DNA from 2 places in the Bacillus sp. C1 genome. Region 2 is predicted to be linked to the other one. Evidence: riboswitches for the same ligand, from Rfam matches in the RefSeq annotation. Region 2 holds a riboswitch; the other holds the start of a gene.
The links. Region 2 has a riboswitch for S-adenosylmethionine ahead of ACX5JI_RS16490 (cyclase family protein). Riboswitches for the same ligand answer to the same signal wherever they lie in the genome.
Positions count from the first base shown of each region.

Region 1: it holds a riboswitch for S-adenosylmethionine, as region 2 does, so the genes downstream of both, ACX5JI_RS02055 (methionine biosynthesis PLP-dependent protein) here and ACX5JI_RS16490 (cyclase family protein) in region 2, are expected to answer to the same signal.

Region 1 covers NZ_JBTMZT010000001.1:391,372-401,145, reverse strand. The annotation lists gene ACX5JI_RS02075 (DUF3966 domain-containing protein) at 1-174, opposite strand, end outside; gene murG (undecaprenyldiphospho-muramoylpentapeptide beta-N-acetylglucosaminyltransferase) at 285-1,343, opposite strand; gene ACX5JI_RS02060 (bifunctional homocysteine S-methyltransferase/methylenetetrahydrofolate reductase) at 1,597-3,429, opposite strand; SAM riboswitch class I at 3,498-3,608, opposite strand; SAM riboswitch class I at 3,811-3,923, shown strand; gene ACX5JI_RS02055 (methionine biosynthesis PLP-dependent protein) at 3,993-5,105, shown strand; gene metC (cystathionine beta-lyase) at 5,102-6,265, shown strand; gene ACX5JI_RS02045 (ArsR/SmtB family transcription factor) at 6,806-7,096, shown strand; gene ACX5JI_RS02040 (class I SAM-dependent methyltransferase) at 7,244-8,356, opposite strand; gene ACX5JI_RS02035 (MBL fold metallo-hydrolase) at 8,365-8,994, opposite strand; gene ACX5JI_RS02030 (DUF2759 domain-containing protein) at 9,166-9,339, shown strand; gene glcK (glucokinase) at 9,474-9,774, opposite strand, start outside.
Region 2 covers NZ_JBTMZT010000005.1:71,717-81,490, forward strand. The annotation lists gene ACX5JI_RS16455 (FecCD family ABC transporter permease) at 1-227, opposite strand, end outside; gene ACX5JI_RS16460 (FecCD family ABC transporter permease) at 227-1,264, opposite strand; gene ACX5JI_RS16465 (iron-hydroxamate ABC transporter substrate-binding protein) at 1,313-2,230, opposite strand; gene ACX5JI_RS16470 (NAD(P)/FAD-dependent oxidoreductase) at 2,503-3,552, shown strand; gene ACX5JI_RS16475 (hypothetical protein) at 3,798-4,166, opposite strand; gene ACX5JI_RS16480 (helix-turn-helix domain-containing protein) at 4,422-4,661, shown strand; gene ACX5JI_RS16485 (hypothetical protein) at 5,155-5,535, shown strand; gene ACX5JI_RS16490 (cyclase family protein) at 5,558-6,190, opposite strand; SAM riboswitch class I at 6,282-6,394, opposite strand; gene ACX5JI_RS16495 (PRK06851 family protein) at 6,547-7,656, shown strand; gene ACX5JI_RS16500 (nucleotidyltransferase domain-containing protein) at 7,803-8,576, shown strand; gene ACX5JI_RS16505 (MFS transporter) at 8,822-9,774, opposite strand, start outside.

The sequences.
Region 1 (9,774 bases), on a different contig from region 2:
ATCGACTAACATTTCTAATTCAGCTGTTATTTCCGATTTTTCTAAGTTTCGTTCTTGTGCAAATTTTCTTGAAATGTAAACAATAACACTACCAACATACAAGACAAAACATATAATTAGAGCAGTATTTTCATAGATACTTAGCTCCAAAACAGTCACTCCTAATCCATTCATATTTTCACGCTCAAAGAACTGGAATTTCTCTATTAAATCTCTGTTATTGTACCATAAATACAGTAATTCTTCGAACCTTTCCTTCTACTACAAAAGGCATGATTTTTTAATCATGCTTCCATAATATATTTTACAATAGTCTGCACGGCTTCTTTCCCACTATATTTTTTAAATCCTTTTTTATACTCCGCACAATTACGATCGAGCTCTTCTACACACTCTATAAGGGATGGTGCTGTGATATTTTCTTCATATAAAACCGATGCATATCCTTGTCTTTCAAACGATTGTGCATTTAAGATTTGATCTCCACGGCTTGAAGCTTTCGGTAATGGAATTAAAATCATGGGCTTTTGCAATGTTAAAAATTCAAAAATCGCATTTGATCCAGCACGTGAGATGACAAAATCCGTTGCTCCTAATACATCTGGTAATTCGCCCTGTACATATTCAAACTGCCTATATCCTTCCAGACCTTGTAATTTCCCATCTAGATTCCCTTTCCCGCATAGGTGAACAACTTGATACTTTTTAAGGAGCTGTGGCAATGCTTCTCGTACTGTTTCATTAATCTTCTTTGCACCTAAACTTCCTCCCATAACCGTGATAACTGGTTTTCTAGTATGGAACTTAAGAAATTGCAGTCCTTTCTCACGTTTTCCACGTAACACTTCTTCCCTTACAGGTGAACCTGTATAAACCACCTTCTCTTTTGGCAGATGCTGTGCCGCTTCTTCAAACGTGATAAATATTTTGGAAGCAAAGCGAAGTGCAATTTTATTTGCTAGCCCTGGCGTCATATCAGACTCATGTAAAAAAACCGGAACACGATTCAGCCAGCCAGCAATTACTACTGGGACAGATACAAAGCCACCCTTTGAAAAAATAACATCTGGTTTTAATTTTCGTATTCGCGTATAAGCATCCAGCACACCTTTCATAACAAGGAAAGGATCTTTTATATTTTTCAAATCAAAATAACGACGCAACTTTCCGCTCGCTATACTATAGTACGGAATTCCTTCATTCTCTATAATCGTTTTTTCAATCCCTTGATGAGAACCAATATAAGAAATATCCCATCCCTTTTCTTGCAGATGTGGAATAATTGCTAAGTTAGGTGTTACATGACCTGCGGACCCGCCGCCTGTAAAGACTATTCTTTTCATATGTCTCCCCCTTCTACACTATAGTACACTAAAATATCGTGCTTCGGGGTGAGCAAATACCATTGCCGTTACGATGCTTCTGGCTCCATCATAAAGTGAAACTTTAATCAGTGGGGTGGCTTCATCCCCCACTGATTATTAGCCCTCACCAATCGGGATTTTACGGGCATCCTGACTCCCACCTAACTTCTTTACTGTCGCTGAATTAAGCGAAATAGCATTTCATGTTGCACTCTCATTTTTATCGCTTTCATCATTTAATTCCCTCTTTTACTTCTTGCTTTACTCTTACATACTTAACAAGATTTTCTGTAATTTCATAGTTCAAAAATGGTGTAATGAGATAGATGCCATTAAAATATTTCATCGCCGCATCAATTAACTCTTGTGAAATACGAATACCTTCTGTAATTGCAGCCTCCTTGGTTTCATGACCATCCATTCGATTTCTTACTTCCTCTGGCAATGTAATACCTGGCACCTCAAAATGAAGAAAATCAGCATTACGTTTACTTACTAAAGGCATAATCCCAATAAAAATTGGTTGTTCCAAATGCTTTGTTGCTTCATAAACTTCTTCAATTAAGGCTACATCGTAAATGGGTTGTGTTAAAAAATACTCTGCACCAGCTGCAATTTTTCTTTCCATCCTTTTCACTGCTGCTTTTAAATGTCTCACGTGCGGATTAAAAGCGCCCCCAACAGAAAACCTTGTCGCCGGGCCAATTGTTTTCCCTAAAATAGAACGACCATCATTCATTTCTTTAATCATTTTAATTAGTTCAATAGAAGACAAATCATATACAGACGTCGCTCCAGGAAAATCCCCTACTCTTGCCGGGTCACCTGTTAAAGCTAACACTTCCTCCATCCCTAAAGCTGATAAACCAAGTAAATGAGATTGCAATCCAATAACATTATGGTCACGACATGTTAAGTGCGTCAGCACTGGAATATCATGTTTTGTTAATAACGCTCCCATTGCCATATTAGAAATGCGCGGAGATGCTAATGAGTTATCTGCTAACGTAATGGCATCTGCACCTGCTCGTTTTAGTACTCTAGCTCCTTCAAAAAAACGTTGTGTATCCAATGTTTTTGGGGGATCTAATTCAACAACAACTGTTGTCCGCTTCTTCGCTTTCTCTGCAAGAGTAACAGGTGTACTCTTACGTTTTGCTTGTGTGTGGATCACTTCTTTTCTTTGAACAATTTGTTTTTCTGTAACAGGTGTTACATTCTCAATCGCACGCTTCATCCCTTCAATATGTGCCGGCGTTGTACCACAACAACCCCCTAATAAACGAATACCTTGTTCAATAAATTTTGGTGTCATCGCTTCAAAATAAGCAGGGCTACCTTCATATACATACCGCCCTTCTACATAATTCGGAAGACCTGCATTTGGATAAGCTGATAAATAACCATTTTTAGGAATAGATATCATTTTGAAAGCTTCCGTCATATGAAGCGGTCCTAATTGACAATTTAGTCCAACTACATTAGCACCGTAATCTAAAATTTGTGTTACGATTTCATTTACATCATTGCCATTTTGCGTTGTTCCTGCTTCATGAAGTGCTAACTGTGCAACAATTGGAATATCTGTTTGTTTTCGCAATACTTTCACCGCATGTAACAATTCGAATTCATCATAAAATGTTTCTAACAATAATCCATCAACTTTTTCTTCTAATAATGCCTCTGCCTGCTCAAGTAGCATAAATTCTCGTTCCATATCAGTCGTTGTAACAGCTCCGATGTGCTTCATCCCACCAATCGTCCCTAAAATAGCGTTTCGCTCTGTAACAGCCGCTTTTGCAAGCTTAACCGCAGCTTTATTAATTTGGACCACCTGATTTTCTAAACCATACATGCGCAATTTCGCTTCATTGGCACCATACGTATTTGTTTGAATAACATCTGCTCCAGCAGCTACATATTGTTTATGAATCGATATAATAAGATCTGGATCGGATACGTTTAATTCTTCAAAACTACTTTGCAAACCATGAGAATGTAATAATGTTCCGATTGCACCATCACCGATAACAATTCCTTTTGATAATAAGTCTAGTAATTTCACCCTTCTCCCTCTTTTCTATCAATATAAAAACCCCTCTTCACCTGAAGAGGGGGACATGAGTAATCCTCCTCTTATCATGCAAAACAAATTGTTTTGCAGGTATTAGCACCGTTTCAAACATTTCGTTTGAAGGTTGCCGGGTTTCACAGGGCCTTTCCCTCCACCGCTCTTAATAAGAGTTTATCTTTATTAGTAATCTATGTTTTAAAAGGAAATACGTGTACTTTTTAACAATCTTTGTTAATTTTCTCATAAAGTTAGCATGAGAAAAAATAAAAGTCAATGGAATCAGGATAAAAATAAAAAATATTTAAAATAAAGTTGCAATTCAGTTATCTTTTGTTGTAAAGTTAAACTCATAATAAAATTTCATACAAACTATTCTTATCTAGAGAGGTAGAGGGACTGGCCCTGTGACACCTCAGCAACCATTAACACGTTCGTTAATAAGGTGCTAATTCCAGCAAATTGTGAACAAATTTGACAGATAAGAAGAAGACTATATTCGCATGAAAGCCTTCTTCTTAGAAGGCTTTTTTATTTTTATCAAGGAGGAATCTCACATGTCAACAATTGAAACAAAACTAGCTCAAATCGGAAACCGAAGCGAAACTACAACAGGAACTGTTAACCCCCCTGTTTATTTTTCAACGGCTTATCGGCATGAAGGAATTGGAAAATCAACAGGTTTTGATTATTCACGAACAGGTAACCCAACACGTGGTCTGTTAGAACATGCAATTGCTGATTTAGAAGAAGGGGAACAAGGTTATGCCTGTAGTTCTGGAATGGCAGCTGTTCTTCTTGTTCTTTCTTTATTCCGCTCTGGAGATGAACTTATCGTATCAGAAGACTTATACGGGGGAACCTATCGCTTATTTTCAGAACATGAGGAAAAATGGAATATTCGATGTAGATACGTAGATACACAATCTATTAAACAAATAGAACAAGCCATCACTTCTCAAACAAAGGCTATTTTCATAGAAACACCGACCAATCCATTAATGCAAGTAACAGATCTTGCAGCTGTCTCGGCCGTTGCAAAACGACATGGAGTCCTACTTATTGTAGATAATACTTTCTACACTCCTTATATACAACAACCATTGACAGAAGGGGCAGATATTGTCCTTCATAGCGCCACAAAATATTTAGGCGGTCATAATGATGTATTAAGCGGCCTTGTCGTTGCAAAAGGTCAAACACTTTGTGAAAAACTTGCCCACTATCATAATGCTTCTGGCGTTGTATTAAGTCCCTTCGATTCTTGGTTATTAATTCGCGGTATGAAAACATTGGCGCTCCGTATGAAACAACATGAAGAAAACGCAAAGAAAATCGTGTCTTATTTAAGGGAAGAAGACGGTGTAACCGATGTTTTTTATCCAGGACGAGGCGGCATGATTTCATTTCGTCTCCGCGATGAAAAATGGATAAATCCTTTCTTACAATCTTTATCATTAATTACATTTGCCGAAAGTCTTGGCGGGGTTGAGAGTTTAATGACCTATCCAGCAACACAAACACATGCAGATATTCCAGAAGCTGTGCGTACAGCGCGCGGGGTATGTAATCGCCTACTCCGTTTCTCCGTTGGCATTGAAGATGGTGATGATTTAATTCAAGACTTAAAGCAAGCTATTAAACATGTAAAAGAAGGTGTAAGAATATGAGTTATTCAATAGATACACTCTTACTTCATAACCAATATAAACATGATTCACAAACAGGAGCTGTTAACGTTCCTATTTATAATACATCAACATTCCATCAATTTGATGTAGATACCTTTGGAAAATACGACTACAGTCGCTCTGGGAATCCAACACGTGAAGCACTTGAAAACATAATTGCTTTATTAGAAGAGGGAACAAAAGGATTTGCCTTTTCATCTGGAATCGCAGCGATTTCTACTGCATTTCTCCTTCTTTCACAAGGCGATCATGTTCTCATTTCAGAAGATGTATACGGTGGAACGTATCGGATTGTGACAGAAGTCCTCTCTCGTTACGGTGTTTCACATACATTCGTCGATATGACGAATGTAGAGAAAGTAAAACAAAACATTAGACCGAATACAAAAGTATTTTACATTGAAACACCATCCAATCCATTATTAAAAGTAACCGACATTCGTGCTGTTTGTGCATTAGCAAAATCTGCTGGGGCTCTCACTTTTGTTGATAACACATTTTTAACACCATTGTTCCAAAAACCACTTGAACTCGGAGCCGATGTTGTACTTCATAGCGCAACAAAATTTATTGCTGGTCACAGTGATGTTACAGCTGGATTGGCAGTTGTAAAAAATGAGGAACTCGCTCAAAAACTAGGTTTCTTACAAAATGCCTTTGGCGCTATATTAGGGCCACAAGATTGTTCTCTCGTTCTTCGCGGCCTGAAAACATTGCATGTACGTCTTGAACACTCAGCAAGAAATGCAAACACAATTGCTCACTTTTTACAAAAACATTCAAAAATTCAAAATGTGTATTATCCTGGATTACAGTCACATCTCGGCTATGACATACAACAAGTACAATCCAAATCCGCTGGTGCTGTACTATCTTTCGAGCTACAATCCGAAGAAGCTTTACGACAATTTTTATCTCAAGTTAAACTCCCCGTATTTGCAGTAAGTTTAGGAGCTGTAGAATCTATCCTTTCTTATCCTGCAAAAATGTCACATGCAGCATTATCACAAGATGCACGTGATGAAAGAGGTATTTCTAATTCATTGCTCCGTTTATCAGTTGGCCTTGAAAATGTAGATGATTTAATTGCCGATTTTGAAAATGCTCTTTCTTATGTCGAAGAACCTGTGAATGCATAAGGAATTTTTATTCAACATTGAAATAAAAAAAGGATAGACCAAGCAAATCACATCTACTTGGTCTATCCTTTTTTATTTACTATTATGATACTGATTACAAATTAAGGTGATTTCTTTTCTAATATCAATAACTAACTCAGCATCAGATTCTTTGGCCAATCGTATCACATCATCACCACTGATCGTTTTTAAGTAAATAGCTAGGAAAATGAAAATGTTGTATAAAGTTATGTTATCCCTTCCGTCCAAAATTTGCATTCGATATAAGAGTATAAAATCCTTTTTCTTATTATTTCAAAAATTTTGTATATTCATTTGAAAGAACAAAAAATTCATGATAAAATCGTGTTATAAATGTATCTGTATCTTCAAACATCGTGTTACAAAACGTACAAATTAAACGATTTTATTTACATCACGTTCTCTTTTCTTACAATTTCTTTACTTTAGAACATTTTTTCTGCAACAACTATTTTCTTTTCTTTAGATTTTTGGTATGTATAGTATGGGTATAACAGCTCGCATGGAGGTGGAAAGAACATGTTAGAAACCTTTCAAAAGGAATTGGAACTATACGAGAATAATGCAGAATTATTGAAAGTTCTTGCTCACCCTGTTCGTTTATGTATTGTAAAAGGCTTAATCGAACGCGGTCCAAGCAATGTTTCAACAATGTACACAGGATTAAATATGCCACAATCCACAATTTCACAGCATTTAGCAAAATTAAAAAGTGCTAAAATTGTTTCTAGTGAAAGAAAAGGTTTGGAAATTTATTACAAAGTAGAAAATGAAACAATTATTCAACTTGTTCGTGTATTACTAGGTTAGGGATAGCCAAGAAAAAAGGGCGTATTCTATATTTCCCATCTCATATCTTTAATATAAATATATATCATGAGAGAAAATATACAATACTACATATCCTAAAGTCGTATAAAAAAACAAGACGCAGAATGATTCTGTGTCTTGTTTTTTCTATATATGAAAGTAACGCTTTACATCCAAATGTGACATTCCTTTTTTTTGTATAACAACATCAAATGCGTCACTCATCCCTCCATGTAAAACCATAGAGCGGATTGCCCTGTTTTGTTTCTGTTTCTCAGAAAAAGGATTGGAATCGTGATGACTAGTAAGTTGTTCTAATATACCCGCTGCAAGTAAAAACTCCCTTTGTTTTGTATGCCACACTGTATGAAGACCACCGTCTTCGCCTACTTTCTTCAATGCATCCCAATGAATATGTGTTGTTATATCCATTTCTCCTGGATACGCTAGCGGATTTCGAATGAGCCTATGGTTATAATACCCTCTTAAACTTCCTTCATGATGCGCAGGATGCATAAACGTAGCCATTGTATACCCATAATCAACTGTAATAAATAACCCTTCCTCGAGCCATCCTGCAACTTCTTGTACATATGTTTCCATTCGTATTGGCACTTCAAATCGCTGCCCCTCAGAAAGCTGAATATGATACTTTCGGAGGTAGCTATTTACCCGTTCTCCTATCGGCCTTACTATTTCGGCAAGCTTTCCTTCAGCGTTATACGTAATCCGTACTTCGTACAACATACCATCTCGGTTCTCCACTACTTCAACGGGAAATGCATCAAACAATTCATTTGCAAAAACAATTCCTGTAAAAGACTCTCCTAACTGCTCATAAGATGAATACTGTGAAACATTCGAAAATGAACCAAGTTGTTGCTTTTGTACTTTTCGATGGAACGGACTCACTTCAATGATAGAATACCGTAATGCCGTAAAAGTTTTTGGAGAAAGCTGTTTCCACTCTTGTAAAACAGCATAAGCAAATTTCCCTGTTCCCCCGCCAATTTCACAAATGTGTGGGGAAATTTCTCCATTTTCAATCAAACGAATAAAAAAGTGAGCAAACGTCCTTGCAAATACAGAGGCAACATTACTACTCGTGAAAAAATCACCTTTTCTTCCGATTTTCTCATGTTCTTTCATATAATAGCCGCAATCTTCATCATACAGTGCAAGGTTCATATATGTACTATATGAAATCGAATAATCCTTTTCTTTCTCCATCCATTTTCTTAAAACGAACTCCATCCCCATATAACCCCTTATTGTAAAAATGGATTATTTTCTTTTTCGAAGCCGATATTTGTTTCTGGACCGTGTCCACATAATACCGCTGTGTCATCTGGCAGTACAAATAATTTTTCTTCAATGCTCCCAATTAATTCTGCAAAACTTCCGCCTGGTAAATCCGTTCGACCAATACTCATTTGGAATAATACATCTCCTGAAAATACCGCATTTGCCTCTTTACAATAATATGAAATACTACCTGGAGAGTGCCCTGGTGTTTCAAACATTTCAAATGTGAAAGAGCCAATTATTAAATTCCCTTCTCCTTCAATCATTTGATCGGCAGGTTTTGCTGTAATGCTACGATTCATCATAAAAATTTGTGAACCATTTACAGTCGCATCTCCTAACCAATCTGCTTCCTCTTTATGTACATACACTGGGATATGAAAAGCCTCCCTCACTTCATCGACTGCACCAATATGATCAAAATGAGCATGTGTTAATAAAACTGCAAGCGGCTTTAATTGTTCCGCTTGTAAATATGCTACAAGTTTCTCTCCTTCACTACCTGGGTCAAAAATAATACATTCTTTTTGATTGTTACTTAAAATATATGCATTTGTTTGTAATGGCCCTAACGGCATTTGTATCCATTTCATCTTTTAATCTCCTCCAAGTTATTGAACTTACTTTTATGATACAACATTTCCTTCCCTTAGGAAAAGAAGCGATGCTCTCTCGACAATCATTTCTAAAACATGTACAATATAAAAGAGGAAATATTGCAAAAACTCAAACGAAAGAATGAGAGAGCAGAGGGGGATCATAATATGGGTCTTGTTATTATTTTTACGCTAGTCACCCTGTTAGCTGTATTCGCAACCCTTAGAACGTTACGTGAAAAAAATCTACTTGCAGGCGGTTTCGCTGTTGCAACTGTACTTGTTTTCGGATGGTTTACATTCATGACTGTCCTAAATAGCGGGTATCCACCAACTCATTAATTCACTTATAGTTCTATTCTCCATCAAGATTTTGCATAAAAAGAGGAGGGGAATTTTCCCTTCCTCTTCTCATTATCATACAAATATCAGTTGTCTCACCTTAATTTCGATTCGTCCTCACTGATTCTATCTTTTCATTTCATAACTTCATACTTATGCTTCTTCACAAGCCAAGCTCCGCCAATTACCCCTGCATCGTTACCAAGCGTTGCAATCGCAAGCTTCGTGCTCTTAACAGCACGTGAAAATGCATACTGTTCAAAATAGCGCTGAATTGGTTGTAACAGTGCATCACCAGCTTTAGATACACCACCGCCAATTACAATTTTCTCTGGATTTAACGTACTAGCAAGATTTGCCACAGCTAACCCTAAATAAGAAGCAACTTTTTCTACAACTTGTTCCGCTAAAGCATCACCTTGTTCAAGTGCTGCA
Region 2 (9,774 bases):
AAAGCAAGCGCCATACCAGCTAATAGGGTAATAACAATTCTAGGTAATCTAAGGGAGTACAAAACGAATTCTTCTTTAAAAGTTCCTTGTCCCAGAAGCGTTGGAATTAATCGATCATAAGATAAAGATGCAGAGCCAAGCCCCATCCCCACTACAATTGTTGTGATAGTGAGTACAAGTAAAGCAAGTATAATAAGACGTTGTTTTTTTACAATAGATCGTTGCATCATGAGAATGATCTTCCTCCTTTACGTACGATGAATAGGAAGAATGGCAATCCTACAATAGCGACAATTGCAACAACTGGTGTTTCATATGGTGCATGAATTGTACGTCCGATTGTATCTGCAAGTAGCATAAAGGAGGCTCCGGTGATTGCTGACATTGGGATGACAAAGCGATAGTCTGGACCAACGATTGGGCGAACCATATGAGGAACCATTAAGCCGATAAATGCCATGTTTCCAACAAGTGCTACAGAAGCACCAGCAAGTAGGATGATGATAATAAATAAAATTGTTTTAATGAAAATAATTTTTTGACCTAATCCAATAGCGACTTCTTCACTAAAACTAAGAACGGTTAATTTCTTTGAAAGTAAAATAGCGATGCATATACTTACTGAAATAACTGGAATGATGATTTGGAGTTGGCTCCAAGTCGTTCCAATTACGCCCCCAGCAGTCCACATGGATACATCTTGTGAAATTTTAAAGTAAATGCCAATGCCTTCTGAAATTGCGAGTAAAAATGCTGAAACAGCAGCACCGGCTAGTACAATTCGAAGGGGAGAAAGCCCACCTTTTTTGACCATACCAATTCCGAAAACCATAATAGCGCCAATTGCTGCACCGATAAAGCAAGCAATTGTTAAGGAAAGATAACTAACAGAAGGAATAAAAGCAATTGTCAGTGCAAGTGCGGCATTTGCACCACCTGTTAGTCCAAGTAGCCCTGGATCGGCAAGTGGATTTCGTGTTAGTCCTTGCATAATAGCGCCAGATACAGCGAGGGCAGCCCCTACAAAAATGGCTGCAACCTCACGTGGTAATCGTATTTCACGAATAATGGATAACTTATCTCCTTTAGCAGAAGAGGTAAGTGCTAACCATACATCTTTTATGGTAGTATCGGCAGCACCGAATACCATTGCGACCATAAAAATAAGAGAGAATGCAACAATTCCTAAAATGAATTTGTATGTAAAAGCGGTGGAACGTATATTATCATCTTTTGTCATCAGATTCACATCATTTCTTTTCATAGAATAAAGGAAGAGGAATTCTTAAATTAAGAATTCCTCACTGTTGTATTATTGGCCAAGAAAGCTCTTTTTGAAGAAGTCTAATTGGAAATCTAATGTAAGTGGATCATTAAAGTAGAATTCCATCATGTTTGCTTCAAATGCACGATTATTTTTTACTGCTGGAATGTTTTTGTATGACTCTGTCTCTTGGAATGAGTTATCAGTATCTTTGTTTTTACTTACGATTAAGTAATCTCCAGCAAACTCAGGTAACACCTCAGTAGATAATGCATAGTAACCATCTTTTAATGCTTTTTCTTTTACTTTTTCAGGCATTTTTAATTTCATTTCTTGGTAAAGAATTTCTGTTCCACGGCCCCAGTTATCGCCGTATACATAAATTTGTTTATTGAAGTTTTCGATAACAGAAACGGTTGCATCTTCACCGATCTTCGCTTTAATTTCTTTTCCTGCTGTTTGAGCGCGTTTCTTGAAATCGTCAACCCAAGTTTGTGCTTCTTTTTCTTTATTTAATAATTTACCAATTTCTACATGTTGTGTTAAGTAATCAACTTTTCCGTATGTAAATGTTACAGTAGGCGCGATTTTCTTTAACTTATCAACATTTTTAACATTTGATAAACCGATGATTAAATCTGGATTTAATTCAGCGATTTTTTCAACATTTTCATCTGATACTTCAGCAACGCTTTTTAATTTGCTATCAAAACGTGGGTTTTGTTTAGACCATGAGTCTACTCCAACAAGATTTACATCTAAAGACATGACGTTACCTGCAAATGATGAGAGTACAACAACACGCTTTGGATTTGCAGGAACTTCAACTTTACCATTTTCAGACTGGTATGTAATTGTTTCTGACTTGCTACTTTTTGCGTCGTTCTTCTTGTCTGTAGAGCCATTGCTACAAGCACTCATAACGAATACAAATAAAACTGAAAGTGAAATGAATAATTTTTTCATTTTTTTCTCCTTTGTATGAATTGGATGTAATATATAGCTTTCTAATAGGATAGATATTTCATGCTTATATATTCATTGTATTCTTCTAGAAATCACCATTTTTGTTGATAGTTTACATATTGATAATGATTATCAATACTAACTCTTTAAATAATATAATTTTATCTTTTTGTCTTGTCAATAGTAATTTTGATTGTAAATAGAACGAAAAAAAGGTATATTTTATTGAGAATGATAATCAATTTAATTTGGTGACCGAGGAGTGAACGCAAATGAATCAAGAAGAGCTATTTGATGTGACCGTAATTGGCGGTGGTCCAGCAGGACTTTATTCAGCGTTTTATAGTGGACTAAGAGAAATGAAAACGAAGATAATTGAATTTCAGTCACAGTTAGGTGGAAAGATACACGTTTATCCTGAAAAAATGATTTGGGATATCGGAGGACTGCCCCCGGTTACGGGAGCGCGGTTAATCGAGCAACTGGTGGAGCAAGGATTAACATTTCATCCAGAAGTAGTGTTAAATGAAAAGGTAGAATCAATTACTCGGAATGAAGATGGGATTTTTGTGTTAACAACTTTCTCCGGTCAAAAGCATTTTTCAAAAACAGTGGTTGTAGCTACTGGAAGTGGAATATTGAAACCACAAAAATTAGCAATTGAAGGTGCAGAGAAGTTTGAAGTATCGAATTTAAATTATACGGTAAAATCTTTGAAGCGTTTTAAAGATAAAACAGTAATTATTTCAGGTGGGGGAAACTCTGCGATAGATTGGGCAAATGAATTAGAGCCCATTGCGAAAAAGGTTTATTTAACATATAGAAAAGATGCGTTAGCTGGTCATGAAGCACAAGTGACACAGCTTATGAATAGCTCGGCGGATTGTTTCTTTCATACATCAATTACAAAGCTAGTGGCTGATGACAAGCACGAAACGATTGAATATGTTGAGTTAACGAATCACGAAACAGGTGAAGTTTCTCATTTATCGATTGACGAGGTCATTATTAATCATGGATATGAACGTGATATGACATTATTGGAGAATAGTGAACTAAATGTTGAAATCGTTGATAACTATTTTATTTCTGGGAGTGCAAGTAGTGAATCTTCCATAGAAGGATTATATGCTGCTGGAGATATTTTAAAGCATGAAGGGAAATTGCATTTAATTGCAGGCGCTTTCCAAGATGCTGGAAATGCTGTAAATAAGGCGAAGCAATTTATTCAGCCAGAGGCGAGTGAATACGGAATGGTTTCTTCACATAATGATGTTTTTAAACAGCGTAACCGAGAACTTATTAAGCAAATGATGAAATAATGGATCTTGCTGAGAAGTTTAAAACGTGGGAAGAACAAAATGTTTTTTACAGATAAACACCCAGTTACTTTCTTGTCTTTATAAAGTAGCTGGGTGTTTATTTGTTTTCTAGCTTTTTTTTCATTTATATGACACCGGTTTCTTCAGTGCACGTCTTTTACATGTATTTTGAAAGAGGGGAATATGGCGACGTGAACGATTTATTTGTAAATGTTTTTTATTACTCATCTGTTTTTAAAGGGAATTTATGCTGTTCCTTGTGTGTAATGATTAGGAAATTGCTTATTTTGCATTGAAGCAATGTATTGTTTGCCATGCTTTCTTGCAACAGATTCTAATATGTGACGCACACGTTTAGTTAGGTGGCCTTGATTTTGTAATGCCTCGCAGTACGCATCATAGTAAGCATATTTAGCCCAAAGAAAATCATCTTGTTGGAATAAGAAATGATTTTGATACCAGTCCCCAATTGTAGTATAGTTCATGTTTTCATTTGTTACTTTTTTTTGCTCGATAATTCTTTTTGGCAATTCTTTAGAAAGCTGAGAAGCAGTGTTTGTTGTTGCAGCTTGTAATGATTGTTCTAACATTGTAATGATGTGACGAGTAGCCATATGTTAACTCTCCTTTGTATAAATGGATAAATGCCATTTTATATTTTTATACCACTCTATGTATTATACAATATATGGAATGCATCTACCTGCTTTTTGGTTTGTATTCACAAAATCTTTTTATTTTACCTCGCAAAAGCCTGATTCGTGAAGATTAATAATTAGTGGAGGTTGAAGAAAACCCCTACTGATTAAAGTTTCACTTTATGTATAAAAATCTTTTATAATGATGGAGAGGTAAAAAATCGTAAGGGAATGAAAGAATTGTATATAACAATAAAGGAAGCAGCAGAATATTTAAATCTTCCGGAGTCTTATATTGAAGAATTGGTTCAACAAAAACGAATTCGATCTGTGTATGATGGTGAGCAATATTTGCTGAATAAAGAACAGTTCAATACGCATTTAGAACAAATGGAAAAATATAAGCAGTTAGTAGAAGAAATATTAAATGAACCAATTCCAGAGGATATGGATGTAAAAGATGAAGATTAAATTACATGGATAAAGTTATATAGTATCATTTTTTCTAAATACCGTTTCAAGAGCTATAGAATAAGTATCTTGAAATGGTTTTTTTTACAATAAAATATATAACGGCTTTGTTTACAAGTATATAAGTTGCAGTTACGAAAATAAAAAAGGTTCCCAACTCGTTTGCTTTTTCTGTTTTGCATAGCATGATATAGTGACAAATTAGCAGTATCCTTGTCAATTATATAGAATGAAAAGACAAGCGGATTTTTCAGAAAAGTGTTCTTGTTATGTAAATATAAACATTTTATAAAAAGCATCAAGAATGCTTTTTTTTCTAAAATACTTAGTTTATAATGGAGGAAAATATCGACATGAAGTTTGATTACTCATGTACCGGTTTGTAGTTTTCATTTCTATGAATGTTTAGAATGAATTAGATTTCTGTGAATTAAAAAAGAGGGGTGCACACGCATCCTTTTTTCTATGCAGATATTATGAAAGAGGTGGTATGATGGAATTAACATTAAATTCGACTGTATGTTTACACACGATTCAATTTCGAAAAGAGCAAAAGAATTATATTGTAAAAGATACAATTACAGGCGAAAAATATGAAATGCCGCCACTTTGTATTGATGCACTTGCCATGATGCGTGACGGATTTTTATTGGGAGAAATTGAGGGAAAGTTAAAAGAAGAATATCCAAAAGAAGAAGTGAACATTCTAGAATTTACGAGGCAACTGTTAGAACTAGAGCTTGTCGGGATGGTTGACGGAGAAGAAATCATTTGTACGAAAAAGAAAGATAAGGATTATTTTGCATGGGTTCGTCCTCGTGTTGAAAAGCTTTTTCTTAATGTAAACCGAAAATATCGAAGCAGAGGTCAATGATGATCTCTGCTTTTTTAGTGAATTAGAAAATAACCGCAAATGCTCTAGCAAAGGCGCCGTCACTATTTTTAATTTTCAGTGGTGCTGCTGAAAAGAAAAAGCGTTTTGTTTCAATTGCAGCTAAGTTTGTTAAGTTTTCAATTAAGTAAATATTATTTCCTAATAAAATATGATGAATTGGTGATGTTTCAGTTGTCACTTCATCAGGAGAAATGAAATCTAAACCGACAGCTTTTACTTTTAATCTAACTAATTCTTCAGCAAGTTCTTCTGAAAGATAAAAGGCTTCCTTTTCATATGCTGCTGTATTCCATTTGTTTGAGAGATTAGAATGGAAAATGACGATATCTCCTTCTTTTATTCCTGCATCATGTAATACTTCTTTAGGTAATTTTCGTTCTTGTACATGTGTTACATCAATGAGAATAGCTTCACCTACAAACTGATTAAGTGGTAATTGCTCAATTGTCGATGCACCTGAAATAAAATGGGCGGGTGCATCACAATGTGTACCAACGTGAACTATTGAATGAAAATCTGTGACTTGAAATCCAGCCTCTTCAACACTTGTAATAGATTCTAAATGAATCGGCGGTGTTCCAGGAAATTGAGACATATTGTTTTCGAATGTTTGTGATAAATCAATTACTTTCATTGGTAATACCTCCAATAATTTTTTTGAAATATAAAAAGCCTATCTTTCAAATCAAGAAAGGTAGGCTTTGCATACTTACATGTAAGTTCATTTTCTATCTTCCAAAATGCGTTGCATTTTGCAGGATTTAGCACCTATTCAGTCTATATAAACTGAGGTTGCTGGGCTTCAAAGGGCCAGTCCCTCTGCCTCTCTCGATAAGGAAATTATTCAGTTTTAAAATTTGAAATTTTCTGTTATTTAAATTGTAATTCATTTCCTTTTTTAATGCAAGAATGAAAATAGGTATTCACCCAACTAAGGGATCCAGCATATGGTGGCTTATGTAAGCAAATTGCTGCAAAGGAGTGAGTGCAGTGACAGGAAAAGTTTTGAATTATTATGCTGGTGGGAATACTGCTAGAGGTTTTTATAGCTTATATGAGGAGAACTTAATTGGACTGGAAAGACTTTTTATTTTGAAGGGTGGTCCAGGAACTGGGAAATCTTCGCTAATGAAAGCAATTGGACGTGAGTGGACTGAAAGAGGCTATGATATTGAACTTTTGCATTGTTCTTCTGATAACAAATCTATCGACGGTGTTATTATTCCAAAATTAAAAGTAGGAATTGTAGATGGAACAGCACCACATGTTATTGAGCCTAAAACACCTGGAGTTGTAGAAGAGTATGTAAATTTAGGAGAGGCTTGGGATTCAGAAAAATTACGAAACCGTAAAGATACGATTAAACGATATATGTCAGAAGCAAGCCGAGCATTTCAATCAGCATATAATTGTTTCAAAGAGGCATTAGTTATACATGATGATTGGGAAAAAATTTATATTAATAATATGGATTTTCAAAAAGCAGATAAATTAACAAATCAGCTTATCCAAAAATTATTTGCAGATAGCAAAGGAAAACAAGCGGTTGTAAAGCACCGTTTCTTAGGAGCAGCGACACCAAAAGGTGCGGTTGATTTCGTTCCAAATTTAACAGAAGGAATCCCGCATCGTTATTTTATAAAAGGGCGTCCAGGAACTGGAAAATCAACAATGTTAAAAAAAATAGGAGCGACAGCAGAAGAAAAAGGCTTTGAAGTTGAAGTATATCATTGTGGTTTTGATCCAAATAGCCTTGATATGATTATTGTAAGAGAGTTAGGCTTTGCAATCTTTGATAGTACAGCGCCTCATGAATATTTTCCGGAACGAGAAGGTGATGAGATTATTGATATGTATAATTTCATTGTTAAGAAAGGAACGGATGAAAAATATGCTAAGGAAATTCGAGATGTTTCCATTCGATATAAAGCAAAGATGAATGAAGCTATGTCGTTCTTAGCGGAGGCAAAAGCAGTGCGAGATAAATTAGAACGAATTTATATTGCTGCGATGGATTTTAAAAAGGTGGATATGTATCAAAATGAAATAAAGAGAGAGTTTGAGCAGATTGCTAAATTTCTTGGCGAGCAGCAAAAATAAAACGATTGTAAGCTGTTAGGAAGAACCTAGCAGCTTCCATACATATTAATGGCGGCATGATATATTTTAGAAGTAGAATCTTACTTTAATGGTGAGTATATTTGTCGAATTTCCAGGGAAATGATCAAAAAATGAGGAGGATACATATGCAAAGTAAAATTCAATTGGAATTAGAGAGAATTGAGAAAGAGAATAACGTAAAAATTTTATTCGCGGTGGAATCTGGAAGCCGTGCATGGGGATTCCCGTCGAAAGATAGTGATTACGATGTTAGATTTGTATACATTCATCCAGTAGAGTGGTATTTATCTATAAATGAAAAACGCGATGTCATTGAATATCCAATTAGCGATGCTTTAGACATAAGTGGCTGGGATATTAGAAAAGCTCTGCGATTATTTGCAAAATCAAATCCTGCATTATTAGAATGGATCCGCTCTCCAATCTTTTACTCTAAGGATTCTGACCTTCCAGAACGTCTACAGAAGGTGAGCGAAAATGATTTTGATCCAAAAGCAACAATCTACCATTACTTACATATGGCATCAAAAAACTATCATGAATTTCTACAAGGAGAGAGTGTGAAGTTAAAAAAATACTTCTATGTATTGCGGCCTATTTTAGCTTGCAAATGGTTAGAAGAGAAAGGGACATTACCGCCTGTAGAATTTGACCGATTAATTACTGAACTATCAATAGAACAAAAAATTTTAAATGAGATTGAAGATTTACTAATCAAGAAAAAAGCAGGCGTTGAGCTAGATGCTGGTCCAAAAATTATAGCATTAAATGAATTTTTGGAGGAACAAATAAAGTACTACCAGGAGTATGTGAAGGGAATTGAAAAAGGACAGGGTATTGAAATTGAAAGATTGAATGTCTTGTTTCGGGACATGTTATCTGAAACAGAGTACCAATAGATTGAATGATTTGTTTCAGGCTGCGTGGAAAGGGAAATGCCTACGAACTTCTAAAAAGAAACATTGTAATTTGACGAGGTTGGTTCGTATAAAATGGTGAATGAAATTTTATCGATGATTTTTCAAATATATCGACCGTTTCTCATCATATATCGGCGCAAATTAAAATATATCAGCGATTCGACAAAGGATATCGACTAACCAGCAAAAAATGACAAAAAAACAGGAGCCACCTAGCTCCTGTTTTAGCTAACTTTACTTTGTTTAGGAATAAAGAAAACAGCAACAGCTGCAATAAATCCAGCAATTGCAAATAAGTAAAAGTTCCATACTTGATCATATTGTAGAGTCATTAATACTCCTATAATAATTGGGCCAGCGATTGCGCCAATAAGTCCCCATCCTAAAGATGTAGCACGAGCGTGTGAAGGGAAGTATTGGGTTACATAAGCGTTTAATATTTGGGTAATGCCAACGGACCCAATTCCAGCAAGTCCGATTAAAATATAAATAATAGAAATATGAGGCTTTATTGTCAACAATCCAATACAGATAGCGGCTATAAGATAAGAAATGCTAATAACAATCTTAGCTCCGATGCGATCTGCAATCGCTCCTGCCAACAATGCACCGATTGCAGCTGTTATATTAAGCATAAGTAAGAAAGATAAACTAGAACCTAGTGGATATCCGGCTTGGCGCATCATCTGTGGTAACCATGTATTCAACCCGTAAATAAGAAACATACCCATAATATAAGTAACCCAAAAAAGTAGAGTGGCTGTTATATAAGATTTTGAGAATAGAGTAATGATCCCGCTCTGCTTATGTTTTGTTGAAGGTTGATTCGTTATTTGCTGGGAAGGTAATTCAATTTGATAACGTTTACTAACTTGCGCAGCTTCTTCATGGCGGCTACGTGAGAGTAAAAATTGAATAGATTCTGGTAAGTAACGAATGATAAAGGGGATGAGGAGAAGTGGAATCATTCCAATACCAAACATGACTCTCCAGCCAAAATCTTGTAACATAAACATAGATAAAATAGCTCCTAAAACGATTCCTAGTGGATAACCAGTAAACATAAGTGCATAAGTGAAAGATTGTCGTTTTGCAGGCGAATATTCAACTGTGAGTGCAGAAGCAGTTGGGATTACCCCGCCAAGACCAATACCCCCGATAAAACGAAATAGGCCGA